DNA from 4 places in the uncultured Halopseudomonas sp. genome. Region 1 is predicted to be linked to each of the others. Evidence: predicted binding sites of a transcription regulator. Region 1 holds the regulator's gene; each other region holds the start of a gene.

Region 1 (4,213 bases):
AAGTCCTGGAGGATCTCTTCATCCGCGTCAAAGCTCATGCATCCACTCCCGGGTCGCGCTTGTTATTAGAAGCCCAGGCTGGACAGAAGATCATCGACTTCATCCTGCCCTGAGACAACATCTTCTCTTTTATCGGCATGAATCTGCGGACCTTCACCCTTGGGTGACACTTTTTTTGCTTCGGGGGTAACTTTCTGGTGTTCTATGCCTGCCATGCGGTCAACCTGGCCGGCCATGCGAACCAAATTCAGCAGGCTTTCTTCGACGTCGTGAACCAGCGTGATCACACGCTTGATGACCTGACCGGTGAGATCCTGGTAGTCCTGGGCCATGACAATCTCGTTCAATTGCCCACTGACTTCGGCAGCCGACGTTTCAGTCTTCTCCAGGAAATCACCCATACGCTTGTACAGGTCGCGAAACTCTCCAGCAGCCATTTCCCTGCGTTGCAGGCGCTCCCAGTCTGCTCGAAGTGCGGCAGCTTCCTGACCCAGATTGGCCACGATGGGCGCACTGGCGTCGACCAGATCCATGGTGCGATTGGCAGCCTTGTCCGTCAGCGTGACAACGTAGTCCAAGCGGTCAGAAGCGTCAGAAATACGGGTCGCTTCAACATCATCACCCAGTGCCTGGGTGGTATCGAGCTGGAAGTTGACAATGGCATTGTGCAAGGCGCGGGTCAGTTGTCCCACCTCGTGATAGAGGCCGCGATCCCGTGCCTGGTTGATCGCGTGAATGACCAGAATGGCTTCGCCGAACTGACCTTTCTCCAAGAGATCGACCAGTTGCCGCGCATTATCCTTCAGGGAATGTTCAAATTCCTGAGCGGTTGCCTGGCCGGTGTCCTTACTTAACGCCATAACCTGTACCCCGGTTGTTATTTAGCCTGGACCCGCTCGAAGATCTTTTCGATCTTTTCCTTGAGTGCCTGAGCAGTAAAGGGCTTGACCACGTAACCATTCACACCGGCCTGGGCGGCTTCGATGATCTGGTCGCGTTTGGCCTCGGCAGTCACCATCAGCACAGGCAGATGCTTCAGGCGTTCATCTGCCCGCACTGCGCGCAGCAGGTCGATGCCGCTCATCCCGGGCATGTTCCAGTCGGTAACCAGAAAGTCGAAACTGCCACTCTGCAGCATCGGTAGCGCGGAGGTACCGTCATCAGCTTCCGCTGTGTTGGTAAACCCCAGGTCACGCAGCAGATTCTTGATGATGCGCCTCATCGTTGAAAAATCATCAACGATGAGAATTTTCATGTTCTTGTCCAAGTCGACCTCCGTACACACCAGGAAGAGTGCGTTGTTACACTCCGTTAAGCTACTGGCCAAACAAGCCTTTCACGTTTTATTGACGCCAGTGTAACCGGAGTGGCTCCATTGCGCTGCCTCCGCTGACATTTGTTCGTCTTTATACCTGTTACTGCCAGACGATTACTTCAATCTGTGGGCATTGTCCGGATGTTGACCACAAAATCAATCATTTCGCCACCCGCCCAGTCTGGCACGCAGACGAGCCGCGCACTGACTATGCAATTGACTGACACGTGACTCGCTAACGCCAAGCACCGCGCCTATTTCCTTGAGATTCAGCTCTTCATCGTAATACAGAGAAAGAAGCAGACGCTCGCGCTCTGGCAAGGTATCAATCGCTTCTACCAGCGCCTCACGGAAACGCTGATCTTCCAGGCCACCGAAAGGCTCTTCGTCGCTTTGGGCGTCAGCCCGAGTGCCGGATTCCAGAAGATCATCGAAACTGAATAATTTGCTGCCCGCGGTGTCATTGAGGATTGAATAGTACTCCTCCAGACTCATTTCCAGCTCAGCCGCTATCTCCTGATCCTTGGCGTCGCGGCCCAGTCTTGATTCAACAGCGCGCACTGCGTCACTGACCATTCGGGTGTTGCGATGAACTGAACGCGGAGCCCAATCACCCTTGCGCACCTCATCAAGCATGGCGCCGCGAATACGTATGCCGGCGTAGGTCTCGAAACTGGCTCCCTTGGAGTTGTCGAACTTGCGAGAAGCCTCCAACAAACCAATCATTCCGGCCTGTATCAGATCATCAACCTGGACGCTGGCAGGCAGTCGCCCCAGCAGGTGGTAGGCAATACGCTTGACCAGGGGAGCGAACTGGTCAACCAGTCGATCCTGTGAGTCAGCGGAACCCTGTGCGCGTGTATACATGCTCACCCCACCTGCTGTTAACGTCATAGGCCTGTTCCGGTCTGCCGCACCAGGCGCTCGACAAAAAATTCGAGGTGGCCACGCGGATTGGCCGGTAGCGGCCAGGCGTCCACCTTCTGTGCTATCCCGCGAATGGCCAGCGATGCCTTGCTGCGCGGAAACGCATCATAGATCGCTCGCTGTTTCTGCACCGCCTTGCGTACGTTTTCATCGTAGGGTACCGCGCCGACATACTGCAGAGCTACGTCGAGGAAACGATCTGTGACCTTGGTCAACTTGCTGAACACCAGACGACCTTCCTGGGGGGTATGAACCATATTAGCCAATACCCGGAAACGCGTCATGCCGTGGTCACGATTGAGCAGTTTGATCAGCGCATAGGCGTCGGTAATCGAGGTGGGCTCATCGCAGACAACTACCAGGACCTCTTGGGAGGCCCGAACAAAACTCACTACCGAGTCGCCAATACCGGCTGCAGTGTCAACAATCAGGACATCGATGTTGTCACCGATCTCACTGAATGCCTGAATCAGGCCCGCATGCTGTTGGGGATTGAGATTGACCATACCGGCAGCGCCGGAAGCGGCAGGAACTACACGGATACCGCCGGGGCCGTCGAGCAGCACATCGCGCAGCTCACAGGTGCCCTCGAGGACGTCAGCCAGAGTCGCCTTGGGTTTGAGGCCGAGCAGAACGTCAACATTGGCCAGGCCAAGGTCAGCATCCAGAAGGACAACCCGACGCCCCAAATCGGCAAGCGCGAGACCGAGATTGACTGACACGTTGGTCTTGCCAATGCCGCCCTTACCGCCGGTGACCGCAATAACCTGAACCGGATGTTTGCTGCCCATCTGCGTTAATTACCTTCTTATAAGTACGGTTAGCTTGCCCGCTGGGTGTGTAGTATACCGGCAAACACATCTGCCATGGCCTGATCTGCCGGCGCCTCGTTACCCGCCAGACTGACCGCGCGGCTGACCAGCTGATGGCCCACCGCCTTGACTATATCATCCGGAATACGCTGGCCATCTGCCAGATAGGCTACCGGTAAACCCTGCTGCATGGCCAGACCCAATGCTTCACCGAGAGTGGCTGCCTCGTCAACCTTGGTCAATACACAACCGCTGAGACCACAGACCTTGTATGTATGATAGGCGGCCTTGAGCACCTGGTACTGACTTGTCGCTGCCAACACCAGCAGTTTGCTGACACGATGACCCAACGCAGCCAGCTGATTGAGTTGACCGTGCAGGTGCGGATCCTGGGCTTGCAATCCAGCACTGTCGACCAGCACCAGACGCTTGCCGGAAAACTCCTGCAGTACATCGGCCAGGCTGTTCTGTTCATCAACCACGCGTACCGGAACGTTGAGAATACGCCCCAGGGTACGTAATTGCTCGTGGGCGCCAATACGGTAGGTATCCATGGTGACCAAGGCCACATGCTGGCTGCCATGCTTGAGCACGTAGCGCGCGGCGAGCTTGCCCAGGGTGGTTGTCTTGCCGGCCCCCGTGGGCCCAACCAGTGCAATGATGCCGCCCTGGTCAATCAGTTCTTCACGCATGACCGGGATACTGTGCGCCAGATGCGCCAGCAACATCCGCCAGGCCTGGCGGGTATTGGTTTCATTGGCGACCAGCTGCAGCAGCTTCTGGCTCAGCTCCGCCGGCAGGCCAAGCTGAGTCAGACGGCGCCAGAGACTCGCCTGTTGCGGGCGCTGCTGGTTAACCTGGCCCCAGGCCATGCTGCCTAGCTGGGCTTCAAGCATTTCACGCAGGCCAGCAATCTCATCGCGCATGGCGCTGAGCCCTGAACTGTTTTCGGGTTCGGAATGACTCTGCTGCTGAGCGGGCGCCGCCTTGGCGCGAGGTGCTTCTGGGGCGGGGTCTGCAAGTTCGTTGTTAAGCCTGTCGAGCAGCTCACGGGCAACCGGTGAACCATCACGGACGGCCTGTCGCATTGTTTCGCCAAACAGCTGGCGATTGACACTGGGCTGCTCGGTCGAGCGATCGCCCGCCTCAAGCTGGGCAC
Region 2 (4,213 bases), on a different contig from region 1:
GTAGGTCATATCCGTGCCTTTGTAGCTAGCGCGGGGGTAGTCACTGCCTCGGTTCTCGGGCATGCCCTGACCGCAGACGTGCAAGTCTGGTTTGTACTCAGGCTTGTTGTCGGTGTTGCGATGATGTGTCAGTACATGGTGCTGGAAAGCTGGCTGAACGAACAGGCTGAGCCCCACCAGCGTGGCATGGTCTTCGCCAGCTACATGTCAGTAACTTTTCTGGGTCTGGCAATGGGGCAGGGGATTCTGACTGTGATGCCAGAGCTCAACCTGAGTCATCTGCTGATCGTCTCAATGTGCTTTTCACTGTGCCTGGTGCCGGTCGCGGTGACCAATCGGATTCACCCTGCGCCCCTGCACCCGGCGCCCATGAAAGTGCGAGTGTTCCTCAATCGTATCCCTCTTGCGCTGACAACGGTGGCAGTATCAGGTCTGTTGCTTGGTTCCTTTTACGGCATGGCACCTGTGTTCGCCACTGGCGTTGGCCTGGTGACCTCAGAGGTTGGTATTTTCATGGCGGTCACCATTGGAGCTGGACTATTTGCCCAGTGGCCTGCTGGCTGGCTTTCCGACCGCCTGGACCGGAGTCGGATGATTCAGATAAATGCCATTGTCCTGACCGGCGTGGTCCTGATTATTGCACTGGTACCTTTGCCGCCCTTCGGGTTGTTGGTCCTGACCAGCATGTTCGGCATATTGGCCTTTACCCTCTATCCCATCGCAGTCGCCCTGGCAAATGACCATATCGACCCTGATGATCGCGTAGCACTCTCGGCCATGCTGCTGGTCACCTTTGGTCTGGGGGCCAGCTTCGGACCCCTGCTGGGTTCCGTAATGATGAAATTTCTTGGGCCTAATATGCTTTACGTGTTCATGGCGCTTTGCACCCTGGTTCTGGTGATTAGGGTCAGGCCTGAGCGCGTTACCGGAGAAAATCTGTCGCTTGATGCGCCGATGCACTTTCTGCCGGCCGGGGGTAACCTTGTTACGTCCTCATTGTCGGCAGCAATGGATCCACGGGTAGACGAACAGCAGGTCGAAGAGCAGATGCGTGAGGATGTTGTGCCTGGTTCCGGCTTTGATAAGGACGAAGATCAGGCCGATCACCGCCCCGGTTAGGGGCGTTTGCTAGAAAAGGTCTTCCTTCTCCAGCCGGCGTGCCTCGCGCTGGAGATAGTTGACGAACCGGTCGATCTGACGCTGGGCGGTGGCCGGAATCTGACGAAAGGCCAGACCGACCTGAGTTTCATTGCTGCCTGAATCGTACTGGGCGTGGCGTATTTCTATACTCAGGTTGAGTCGTCCGGTTTCAGGGAGCTCCAGTGAGCAACTCTCGAACAAGTCGCCTGGGGGTAGTTGGTGTGTGCAGTCCCCGGAAAAGCGGGCTTTGCAGCCTGTTGCAGAGATATCCATCAGTGTGCCGTCCAGAGCCGTATCGCGCTTCGCGTGACCCAGGTGAACAGCCAGCTCCATGCTGCGTCGCACTGCAGCCCTGAAAGCGCCACGCTTCTGGTGGTAAACCATTTCCTCTGGCAAGGGTGCGCAGTAGGTGGGTACTCCGTCCAGCATCAGCCGTTGTACGCCAGGACAGTGCCAACGCATGTGCACGCCCTCATGCCAGGCATCCACGCGGAACGCTTCTCCCGCAACAGCAAACCGATCGCCGTCGCGTGGCATCATCTCGTCGATCCAGAGAGTCTTGGTGGCGCTATCAATCTCCACAATAAAGCTCTGGAACTTTTGCGGGCGATCAACAAAGGTAACGCGCAGATGATCGCGGTGCTGCTGAATATTTTTCAGCAACGAAAGTATCTCTACTGGAGAGTGGACATCCCGTGGAGGCTGCGGGCCGACTTCCTGATTGAATAGGCTAGACACTGAGGGCTCTCTAGTTCAAATGGACAAACATACTACTACAGTATGCTGGCTATCTGACACGCTGTTCAGGCCTTGGTCAGGTTGCGCTGGTTGCCGGAACGGCTGGCGATGCCCTGGCGATCATATACGCTCTGGCTTGTCTCACCCTGGTTACGCAGGAGATCAAGTAGATTGCCGGTGGCCTGCTGGTTATGTCTAACCAATCGCGCATTACGTAAATTGCCAGCCTGGCAACGCTGTAACGTATCCTGAAATGCGGAATATCTTTCCAGCAGTGTGGGTGCGCCAAGGGATTTGATGTGAGCTTCAAGGCCGTCGCCGGGGGCGACGCCAATTTGTGTACAGCAAGTGCGGATCGCAAGATCGTGCCGTGCAAGTGCTTCGATCAGGGGAGTCTTGGCCGCTAGAAGCTTCTCCAATTCAGCCATGTCTCGATCTACAAGCGCCTGTTGTTCAAGATCCAGGAGCTCAGCAAAAGCTTCACAGTCCGGTTGTGCCTGTAAAAAGACTTTCTCCAGATGTTCCATTTGCTTTCTCCGCTAACCGCTGTGCAGACAAGGTGGCCGGACATTCTCCCGAGGAGTTATTCCAGAGCCAGCAGCTTGTCCGCAATACGGCCACTGTCGACGTTGTAAGTGCCGTCACTGATAGCCTGCCGAATCTGGTCCACGCGTTCGCTGTCGACCACCGGCAAGTCACGTAGACGTTCTTCAACCGCCTGTAATTGTTGAGCCTGTGGGCTGAGTTTCACCTGCCCCTCTTCCACAGTGGTGTTTTGCGCGTTTCCTTGCGCGGCAGGACGGGTGCCTTCGGCCGCGGCATCGCGCTTGCCCACAGTAGCGCCTGTCTGGGCACCCCGATTGGCACTGTTTGATGCGTTGAAGTCAATAACCATTCTGTTTTCCTCAGAACCTAAATGCTTTACTAACACCTGTAACGGCCGATGCAGTCAAAACTTTAGGAAAGATTAGTGTGAATCTGGTCACGTTTTTCACACCAATTTTCATGTTGAGATTATAGAGTAATTGGGCGATAAGGTCACATCGCCACTTCAACTTGTCCGGGGCCGGTAATTCTGGCCTTGACGGTGCGTCCGGACCTGATGTTGCGCACTCGTATCTGACTGCCCATGTTACCGTTTTCCAGCGCCTCCCCTGGCATGCGAACAGACACATGACTGTTCGCCGCGCTGATCACTACCTTGTCGCCCCGTTTGACCACTTCTTGCTGTTCCAGCTGATTGGGGGCCAAAACCGTATCAGCTGCTACCTGACGCCTGAGGCGTAAACCCGCTACCTGATCCAGATCGGTCAGATAGGCATTATTCAAGAGTCCGACGTCCCGCTCCAGGAGGGTGACATCCTGTTTGCCAATGACGGCATGGCGAGAAAGTGGTCGGGTGGTCACAAGTACAGGTTGGTAAAGGCTTACCTGGGCAGGGACGAACAGCCGCCAGCGCACTTCGCTCTCACAACTGAGTCGCACGGTGACACGGCCCACAGGTTCGGCGGGGCTTTCCAGCTCGGCTTCCAGGGCTCCTTCAGGGCACAATGGCAGTCTCAGCCGGTTGTCTAGCCGATTGACTTGCACTTCATAGCGAGCATCCCGAGCACTGCGCTGCAGATGACTTTCGATTTCCTGCTCAAGAAAAGAGGTAGTCGCGCCGATAAGTTGATCAATCAGTGGATTGGCAGAAACGCCTGCGCAAAAAAATAGCGGCAATACCGCGCACCCTGTGAGAAAACGCATACAATGAACCCTGATGACGAGTGGGTTGGCGAATGTCAAAAAAACGCCGTAACAAGTACTACCCAAACAGTGCAGCAAGATGCATGCCGTTTCATTCGAGATATTTGAGGAGTTGCCCATGGCTGGCGTAATGGATTCGGTCAACCAACGTACGCAGTTGGTCGGGCAGAACCGTCTTGAACTCTTGTTGTTTCGACTTTCCGGGCCGCAGCTCTACGGCATCAATGTGTTCAAGGTCAAGGAAGTGCTGCAATGTCCAAAGCTCACTATCCTGCCGCGCTTGAATCCGGTCGTCCGGGGCGTTGCGCACATTCGCGGTGGTACTCTGCCTATCATTGATCTCAACAAGGCCACTGGTGGACCGGGACTCGATGATTTGAGCACAGCATTCGTGATCATTACCGAATACAACTATCGGGTTCAGGGTTTTCTGGTGCGCTCGGTTGAGCGGATCGTCAATATGAACTGGTCCGACATCCACCCGCCGCCAAGGGGTACTGGTCGCGATCATTATCTGACGGCCGTTACGCGTGTGGATGATAAAATGGTTGAAATTATCGACGTCGAGAAGATTCTTGCCGAGGTA
Region 3 (4,213 bases), on a different contig from region 1:
CGCGTCAGACACTGGAGCGCAACGGCGTGGAGGCGGAGGTCTACCCCTCTGATGGCTTGAGTGATGTGCACGGGCGGCTGGCAGCAGTGGTCAGCAATCCTCCGTTTCATACCGGCATCAAACACGACACCAGTATCGCCGAGCGCTTTTTCGAGCAGATGACGCGCCACCTGCTACCCGGCGGCGAAATGCGTATCGTGGCCAATGGGTTTCTGCGCTATCCCGCCCTCATCGAAGCGCATATCGGCCCATGCGACGTACTCAGGGAGAACAGCCGATTCAAGGTCTACTCCGCTGTCGCTCCCGGTTGACCATGTGGCGGGTGTGGGTTATCTTTCAGCTCGTCTTAGGGGAGTAGTCTCTCAATAGAGGCAAGTATCAACATAATTGGTCCGCAGACCATGGTACTTGCGACCCGCCGTCGCTCATGTATTCAGCATGAAGCCGACAGGGTTTGACGAGACCTTTGACACATATCGACCAACCGAGGGCGGGGGGTAGACATGTGTCAATGGTTTGTCTGACCCGCCCTCTCTGGAAAATCTGTGGAATCCTTTCTGGTCTCGACCGGTATCGTTGCTCTCGCCGAAATAGGCGATAAAACCCAGTTGTTGGCATTGGTATTAGCGCTGCGCTTTCGTCGACCCTGGCCGATCGTGCTGGGCATTCTCGTCGCCACCCTGGCCAATCACGCGCTTGCCGGTGCTCTCGGCCAATTTGTCAGCTCCCTGCTAACCGATACCTGGCTCTACGGCATTCTCGCGGTGTCCTTTTTTGCCGTGGCAGCCTGGACGCTGGTGCCCGACAAGCTGGACGATGACGACACTCCACCTATCAGTCATTACGGTGCTTTCATGGCGACAGTGGTGGCTTTCTTTATTGCCGAGATGGGTGACAAGACTCAGATCGCGACCGTGGTACTGGCGGCGCAATTTGAAGCCTATGTATGGGTGATCATGGGAACCACCCTGGGCATGATGCTGGCCAACGTGCCGGTAGTGTTCATGGGCAATGCTGCTGCGGCGAAATTACCATTGGGCCTGATACGCAGTGTCGCAGCCTTCGCCTTTTTGCTGATGGGACTATATGCCGGTTGGCTGGCATTGAACACGGGCTAGATGCACAAAAGCCGGAAGTGCCAAAGGCGACTTCCGGCTTTGTGGTTTTTGCCGTTCCAGTTTCTATACCTTACGCGCTTACCGGTGGCGGGCGCTGGTCATGTTTGGACCTGGGTATGTCAACGCTTGTTCGATGCCTCATACAGAGGTCTGACACTCGGTATGGTCGCTCGCAGGGTTTGGATGCGCCCGCCTGTCGATGGGTGGGTGCTGAGAAACTGCGGTGGACTGCCCTGGGAGGCGCTGGCCATTTTCTGCCAAAGGCTCACAGCAGCTTCCGGTGAGTATCCAGCCCGCGCAGCAAGCTCCATGCCGATCAGATCTGCCTCGGTTTCATTCGAGCGGCTGTTTGGCAGCATCAGACCATATTGCACCGCGGCATCGGCTACCTGCATGCTGCCTTCTCCGAGGCCGAGGAGGGCGCCGGCGATCTGGGTACCCATCTGTGATGTGTAGGCGCGGGAAATTGCCTCGCGTCCGTGCTCGCGCAGGGCGTGGGCGATCTCGTGGCCCATGATCTGGGCTATCTCCGCATCACTGAGTTTAAGCTTGTCGACAATGCCGGTATAAAACAGAATCTTGCCACCAGGGGCTGCACTGGCGTTTATCTGGTCACTCTTGATCAGATTGACCTCCCAGTTCCAGTTTTTCGCATCCGGCCGGAAGTGCGTAACCTCGGGTATCAGGTGGCTCGATATTCGGCGAAGACGATTGAGCATTGCCTTGTCGGTATTGAGCAGTCCCTTGGCGCGGGCCTCTGCCAACTGCTTGGCGTAGGACTGCGCTGCCATCTTGTCGACTTCGTCGCTGGATAGTCCGCCGAACATGTATTGCGTGCGATCAACGCCAACAGCGCCGCCTTGCGTGGTTTGCACTGCCTGGCACCCGGTCAGTATCAATAACGGTAACAAGAGTAATATGAGACGACTGCGCATTTGGGGATAATCCTGTGTTGTGAATACCACGGATCAAACAGCTTGATCCGTTTGTATGGTTGGCATTGTGCGTCAGTTAGCTATCAGCCGATTGATTAAAATGCCTATCAATTCAAAATGGTGCTGAAGATCTGCGTGCGCCAGCCGATAAGTTCATAGGGAACACGTCCAGCCGGGGTAACGCATGAAATTCAAATCCATTCAGTCCGCTATTGTAGTACTAGCAGGGGCGTGCCTGTTCGCTGCCGTTGGCCTGGTAACGCTTTACAGCGTCAACTCGGCGGACCGTAGTCAGCAGTTTGTACAGGATAGCAGCCGTGAGCTGATCGAGCGCCAGGTCCAGGGTCAGCTAACAGCCGTCGCTTCTGCTGAAAGTCAGCGTATACGTCGTCGCCTGAGTGACCCTTTCATGGTCGCTGATCAACTCTCGCAGCTTAACCGTTTGCTTGGTGAGATTGAGCCTGACGGCTTATCCACGCTGATGATGAGCCGGGAGGAAATGGTTCGGGTGTTGCGAAATACCCTCGTGCAAAACCCTGAGCTATTGGGCGTTTATGTCGGCTGGGAACCCAATGCGTTCGATGATCTGGACCAGTATTTCGAGGGTGTTGAAACCGACGGGTATGACGGCACCGGCCGATTCATGCCCTGGTGGTTCAGAGGCGAAGGTGGAGAGCCCGAACTGGACGCACTTTCTGATCTTGAGAGTGAGACCATAACGGCTACCGGCGTGCGCGCGGGGGAATATTATCTGTGCCCGCGCGACACCCTCAAACCCTGCGTGATTGATCCTGCGCCCTACGATTTGGGCGGCAAGCAGGTCATGCTGTCCTCATTCACGGTACCGATCATTTCCGATGGCGAATTCCGTGGAATCGTGGGCGTTGATCTGTCCCTTGATTTCATTCAGCAGACCCTGCTGGAAAACAATGCGGAGCTCTTCAACGGACTTGGAGAGCAGGCGCTGATCAGCAGTAATGGTCGGCTGGTTGCATACACCGGTGATGATGCTCGCCCTGGTGATCCCGCAAGCAAGATCCTTGACGATAATGAGATCGCCAATATCGGAGCCCTGGGTGACGAGCTCATATACGATGTGGATGAAGCGGGTGGTCATATCGAGCTGGTGATGCCGGTTCCCATTGGTGAGACGGGTAGCCGCTGGACTCTGCTTATCACGCTGCCACTGGATGCTGTCATGGGCGACGTGGCTACGTTGACCGGTGAGATGAAATCCCGCCAGGCTAGTGATACTGCAACCCTGATTGCCATTGGCGTTATTGTCGCGCTGGCCGGCTTGCTGGTAATGGTTTTGCTGGGCCTCAGCCTGTCTCGCCCAGCGCGCCGTCTGGTAGCGATGCTTGATGATATTGCCCAGGGGGAGGGCGATTTGACCAAGCGTTTGACGGTAGACAGGGGGGATGAGCTGGGCTCCATAGCCGTAGGCTTCAACAGATTTCTCGACAAGTTGCAGGCGATGATCCGCGAAGTAGTCGGATCTGTTGCCCAGGTCACCGACGCTTCCGAGCACACCGCAGATATCGCCATGCGTACCAATGACGGCATTCAGCGTCAGCTTAGCGAGATCGATCAGGTAGCGACTGCTGTTACGCAGATGACGGCCACTGCCCAGGACGTTGCCCGTAACGCCTCCCAGGCTGCAGAAGCGGCCAGAAACGCCGATGGCTCGGCGAGTCACGGCCGTGATGTTGTCAAGGCCAGTGCGGCCGCTACGCAGGGCCTGGCGGAGGACATCAAGAAAGCGGTAGCCAGTGTGCAGTCACTGGCCCGCGACAGCGATAACATCACCGGTATTCTGGCGACCATCCGCGGTATCGCAGAGCAGACCAATCTCCTGGCGTTGAATGCGGCCATCGAGGCGGCGCGGGCGGGCGAGCAGGGGCGAGGTTTCGCTGTGGTTGCCGACGAGGTCCGCAACCTGGCGCAGAAGACGCAGAGTTCGACTGAAGAAATCCAGACGATGATCGAACAATTGCAGAAGGGTACTCGCGATACCGTCAAGGTCATGGAGCAAAGCCGCAGTCGGACCGAGGAAAGTGTGCTCCAGGCAGAAGAAGCCGACGCTGCACTGACATCCATAACCCAGGCCGTATCGATCATTACCGAGATGAACACCCAGATTGCCAGCGCTGCCGAGGA
Region 4 (4,213 bases), on a different contig from region 1:
CTCAGATGGGCGAGGCCATGGAGCTGGATCTGATTCTTCGACTGGTAAGCCAGGAGGGTGTCAGCGGCCTGGGCCATATCTCCGAACCTCTGGTCATTGCGGCAGCGCCAACCTTGCGCGACAGTCCGCATGAGCGTGCAGCCATAATCGCGCATCTTCATGCCCGCGGATATTCAAAAGCGCAACTGGACAGCGTAATTCCCGGTCAGTACAGAATTGATTATGGGCATCCTGAGCGGCCGTTGGTGTCGGTGGTAATTGTTGTAAACGACGATCTGGCGATGGCTCAGCGCTGTGTCATGAGTGTTCTCGAAAACACCGATTATTCCGACTACGAGATCCTGTTGATTGATAATCAGAGTCAGAAGCCCGCAACAGTCGAGTGGTTGAAGGCGGTGGAGCACATGGGTAGCGAAAAAATTAAGGTGATGCGCTCCCCCGAACGCTTGAGTCATAGCGAGGCCTGTAACCAGGCGGCACTAAATGCAGGCGGAGACTACCTGTTGCTGCTGCGCTCGGATGTGGCGGTGATTGACGCGAATTGGCTTGATTCACTTATGAACCACGGTCAAAGACCAGAAGTCGGCGTCGTGGGTGCGCGTACGGTAAATTCCGAAGGTCTGATTACCCATGCTGGCTTGATTCTAGGTCTGGAAGGACCCGCGGGCGCTGTTTTCCTTGGCGAGCCACTGGATGCTCCCGGATACATGCAACGATTGCAGGTTGATCAGAATGTCGGTGCCGTTGCCGACAGCTGCCTGCTGGTGCGCAAGTCTCTGTATATTGATGTGGGCGGTATGGACGCGCAGCACTTTGCTGATCAGGGGGCCAATATCGATCTTTGCCTGCGTATTGCCGATAGCGGGCATCTGCTGGTTTGGACTCCACGCGCTACGTTACTTCATGGTGTTGAAAAAAGAGCGATCCCAAGAGATATTGAGGATGAGCTATATAGTCGCTGGCTGCCGCGTCTGGCACGTGACCCTGCGTATAATCCCAATTTCTCGCTGGCCAAGCCTGGCGGCTTCAAGTTAGCAGATCCCCAGATTTCCTGGCGGCCCTTGAATGCTTTTCATCCGGTACCTGTTGTCCTGGCGCATCATGCTGATGAGACGGGCTGTGGCCAGTACCGCATGATTCAACCCTTCAGTGCATTGAAAACGGCCGGTTTGATTGATGGTGCTCTATCCCGTGGTTTGATGCATGTCACCGATCTAGAGCGTTACGATCCTGATGTGGTTGTCATGCAGCGGCAGATAGCCAACGAAAGGTTGGAGGCGATGCGCCGTATGCGCGCTTTTTCCAGGGCCTTCAAGGTATACGAGCTGGACGACTATCTGCCGAATCTGCCGCTGAAAAGTGTTCATAGGGATCATATGCCCAAGGATATCGTCAAGTCCCTGAGGCGAGGGCTGTCCTACGTAGATCGTTTTGTGGTGTCCACAGAAGCAATCGCAGATGCTTTTAATGATTTTCATCACGACATCAGGGTCAGACACAACACGCTTGATCCGCTTTGGTGGGGCGAGAATCTTCCCGAGAGTCGCAGACGTACTGGTACAAAGCCACGGGTTGGCTGGGCAGGGGGCGCCAGCCATACCGGTGATCTGGAGATGATTGAGGATGTCGTCAAAGCGCTTGCCGATGAGGTGGAGTGGGTGTTTTTTGGTATGTGTCCGGAGAGGATGAGGCCCTACATCCATGAGTATCATCCGGGTGTGCCAATCACACAGTATCCAATGGCTTTGGCGCGACTAAACCTCGATCTGGCTCTGGCTCCGGTTGAGCAGAATCTCTTTAATGAATGCAAGAGCAACCTGCGGCTGCTTGAGTACGGGATTTGCGGATACCCGGTCATATGTAGCGATCTGCGTTGCTATGAAGGTGACCTACCTGTCACCCGCGTCAAGAATCGATACAAGGATTGGATAGAAGCGATACGCATGCATCTTGCCGATCGTGAGGCTAGCGAGGCCATGGGTGACGCTTTGCGAGGAACGGTGCGAAGCCAGTGGATGCTTGAGGGCGTTAATCTCGATCTATGGCGTCAGGCCTGGTTGCCGGACTGATTTTTTGGACTGAGGCCTAAAGAATATCGTGGTATAGGCGATAAACAAGGTAAGGCTGATGGGCATCTCAGCCTCGCCACGGCAGGTGCAGAGGGATTGACAAAGTTTTTTTTCAAAACCCCTAAAGCTTTGGTAAGTGGCGTCGATACAGTAACTGAATGCGAACTCAATGGGTGCCTGGGCAAGTCCAGCCCTGAGATCGCTGCTCAGGCAAACATAACCAAGTTTACGAGGTACTTACCATGGCTCTTACAGTCAACACTAACGTAGCTTCACTGAACGCCCAGCGTAACTTGGGTGCTTCTTCGAACAACCTGCAGACTTCCCTGCAGCGCTTGTCCTCCGGTTCGCAGATCAACAGTGCCAAGGACGACGCAGCTGGCCTGCAGATCTCCAACCGTCTGACCAGTCAGATCAATGGTCTCGGTGTAGCAACCAAGAACGCAAACAACGGTATTTCGATTGCCCAGACTGCTGAAGGCGCTTTGCAGGAGTCGACCAACATCCTCCAGCGTATGCGTGACCTTTCCCTGCAGGCTGCCAACGGTTCTAACGGTGATAGCGAGCGTGATGCCTTGAACTCGGAAGTCACCGAGCTGAAGAAAGAATTGGATCGTATTTCAAACACGACTGCCTTTGGTGGCAAGAAGTTGTTTGATGGCAGCTTTGGAACTGAAACATTCCAGGTGGGCAGTGCTGCCAACGAAGCTATCAGCTTGAAGCTGGACGAAACCAGCACCAAGTCCCTTAGAAGCGATGCTATCAGCAGCGGCACCATTGCGACTGCAGATGTAGCCGGTGCCACGGCTGCGGCCTCTGGTGCTGTTGCCGTCTCCTTTACCATCACTGGTGGCAGTGCTGATGGGACCGATCGGGTATTCACCGTCAGCTCTGAATTTGCTTCAGGTGCTACCGTAACCGAACAGGTACAAAACCTGGCAACCGCCATCAACGACGCGAACATCGGGGTGGGTGCATTCATCGATGATTCGGGTGCGATTAACGTTCTCACCAATGCAGATCTCGGCACTGCTGATGGCGAACTGTCCATTGCCTTCTCTTCGGGTGCTACTGCTGCGGCAGCAAGCACTGCAGCAGAGGCTGGTGGTACAGCGGTAACTCTGGCTGCAGTAGCGGCAACCGACGCTGAAGTTCGCGATATCGACCTTACTAGTGCCGAAGGTGCTCAGAAAGCTGTCTACATCATCGACGCTGCACTGCAGTCCATTGATAGCCAGCGTGCGGATCTGGGTGCTGCCCAAAACCGCTTCCAGTCCACTATCAGCAACCTGCAGAACGTGTCCGAGAACGCCTCCGCCGCTCGTGGCCGGATTCAGGACACCGACTTCGCTGCTGAAACTGCGAAGCTGACCAAGAACCAGATCCTCCAGCAGGCTGGTACTTCGATCCTGGCCCAGGCCAACCAGTTGCCCCAGGCCGTCCTAAGCCTCTTGGGCTAAGGTCAAAACGGAGCTAGACTGCGGGGGAAGGGTTAAAAGCCTTTCCTCCGCTTTTTCCTTTGTGAGGTATTTATCATGGAAATGGGCGTTCTCAAACCGTTTGAAATCACTAGCAGTGCGCGCACCGGTGTTTCGGTTGAGGCGGCTAAAGCCAGCGTTATATCTGGCGGGCAGAAGGATGTTGCAGCAGAGAATGTTTCTGGCAGATCGGCTGAGGCACAGAGCCGTAATACCGCGGAAACCAATGCAGAGCCAGACCGCGAGACGCTTGAAGCAGCGGTGTCTGACATGCAGAATTTTGTCCAGTCGGTACAACGTGACATCAATTTCAATGTTGATGACAGCAGCGGCCGGGTGGTGATTAACGTAACCGAGGCAACCAGTGGCGACGTGATTCGCCAGATTCCTTCGGAAGAAGCACTGAGGCTCTCGGAAAATCTATCCGAAATCCGCAGTTTGCTTTTCAAAGCAGAAGCTTGAGGGCTCCTGCTGGCCGGTTTTAATGGCACATAACTTGCCTGCATTACCGGGACATTCTATTCGGTACGCAGACCGTCAAAAATCGGTCGTAGGGGCAGGCTCATGGCTATTCAAGGTTTAGGTACAGGCGTCGGCTCTGGTCTTGATATCAACAATATCGTCAAGGCTCTGGTAAATGCGGAAAGCGCGCCAAAAACCGCGCAG

What was found. The regulator FliA, encoded in region 1, starts transcription of late flagellar genes. The targets are predictions, from matches to a motif close to CTAAAGTTTNNNNNNNNNNNGCCGNTAA.
Region 2: a site for FliA is predicted at 2,812-2,839, ahead of flgM (flagellar biosynthesis anti-sigma factor FlgM). Genes of this name have one in related genera too.
Region 3: a site for FliA is predicted at 2,177-2,204, ahead of AAC076_RS09510 (methyl-accepting chemotaxis protein). Genes of this name have one in related genera too.
Region 4: a site for FliA is predicted at 2,191-2,218, ahead of AAC076_RS09220 (flagellin). Genes of this name have one in related genera too.

The regions. Positions count from the first base shown of each region.
Region 1 covers NZ_CAXBOV010000019.1:77,085-81,297, forward strand. The annotation lists gene AAC076_RS11935 (chemotaxis protein CheA) at 1-38, opposite strand, end outside; gene AAC076_RS11940 (protein phosphatase CheZ) at 66-860, opposite strand; gene AAC076_RS11945 (chemotaxis response regulator CheY) at 878-1,255, opposite strand; gene AAC076_RS11950 (RNA polymerase sigma factor FliA) at 1,472-2,209, opposite strand; gene fleN (flagellar synthesis regulator FleN) at 2,206-3,033, opposite strand; gene flhF (flagellar biosynthesis protein FlhF) at 3,063-4,213, opposite strand, start outside.
Region 2 covers NZ_CAXBOV010000016.1:20,674-24,886, forward strand. The annotation lists gene AAC076_RS10385 (MFS transporter) at 1-1,119, shown strand, start outside; gene AAC076_RS10390 (flagellar regulator YcgR PilZN domain-containing protein) at 1,129-1,878, opposite strand; gene AAC076_RS10395 (flagellar protein FlgN) at 1,944-2,405, opposite strand; gene flgM (flagellar biosynthesis anti-sigma factor FlgM) at 2,462-2,773, opposite strand; gene flgA (flagellar basal body P-ring formation chaperone FlgA) at 2,917-3,627, opposite strand; gene AAC076_RS10410 (chemotaxis protein CheV) at 3,746-4,213, shown strand, end outside.
Region 3 covers NZ_CAXBOV010000014.1:61,347-65,559, reverse strand. The annotation lists gene AAC076_RS09525 (methyltransferase) at 1-311, shown strand, start outside; yybP-ykoY riboswitch at 338-455, shown strand; gene AAC076_RS09520 (TMEM165/GDT1 family protein) at 546-1,118, shown strand; gene AAC076_RS09515 (M48 family metallopeptidase) at 1,238-2,053, opposite strand; gene AAC076_RS09510 (methyl-accepting chemotaxis protein) at 2,238-4,213, shown strand, end outside.
Region 4 covers NZ_CAXBOV010000014.1:2,646-6,858, reverse strand. The annotation lists gene AAC076_RS09225 (glycosyltransferase) at 1-2,069, shown strand, start outside; gene AAC076_RS09220 (flagellin) at 2,312-3,529, shown strand; gene AAC076_RS09215 (flagellar protein FlaG) at 3,605-4,009, shown strand; gene fliD (flagellar filament capping protein FliD) at 4,112-4,213, shown strand, end outside.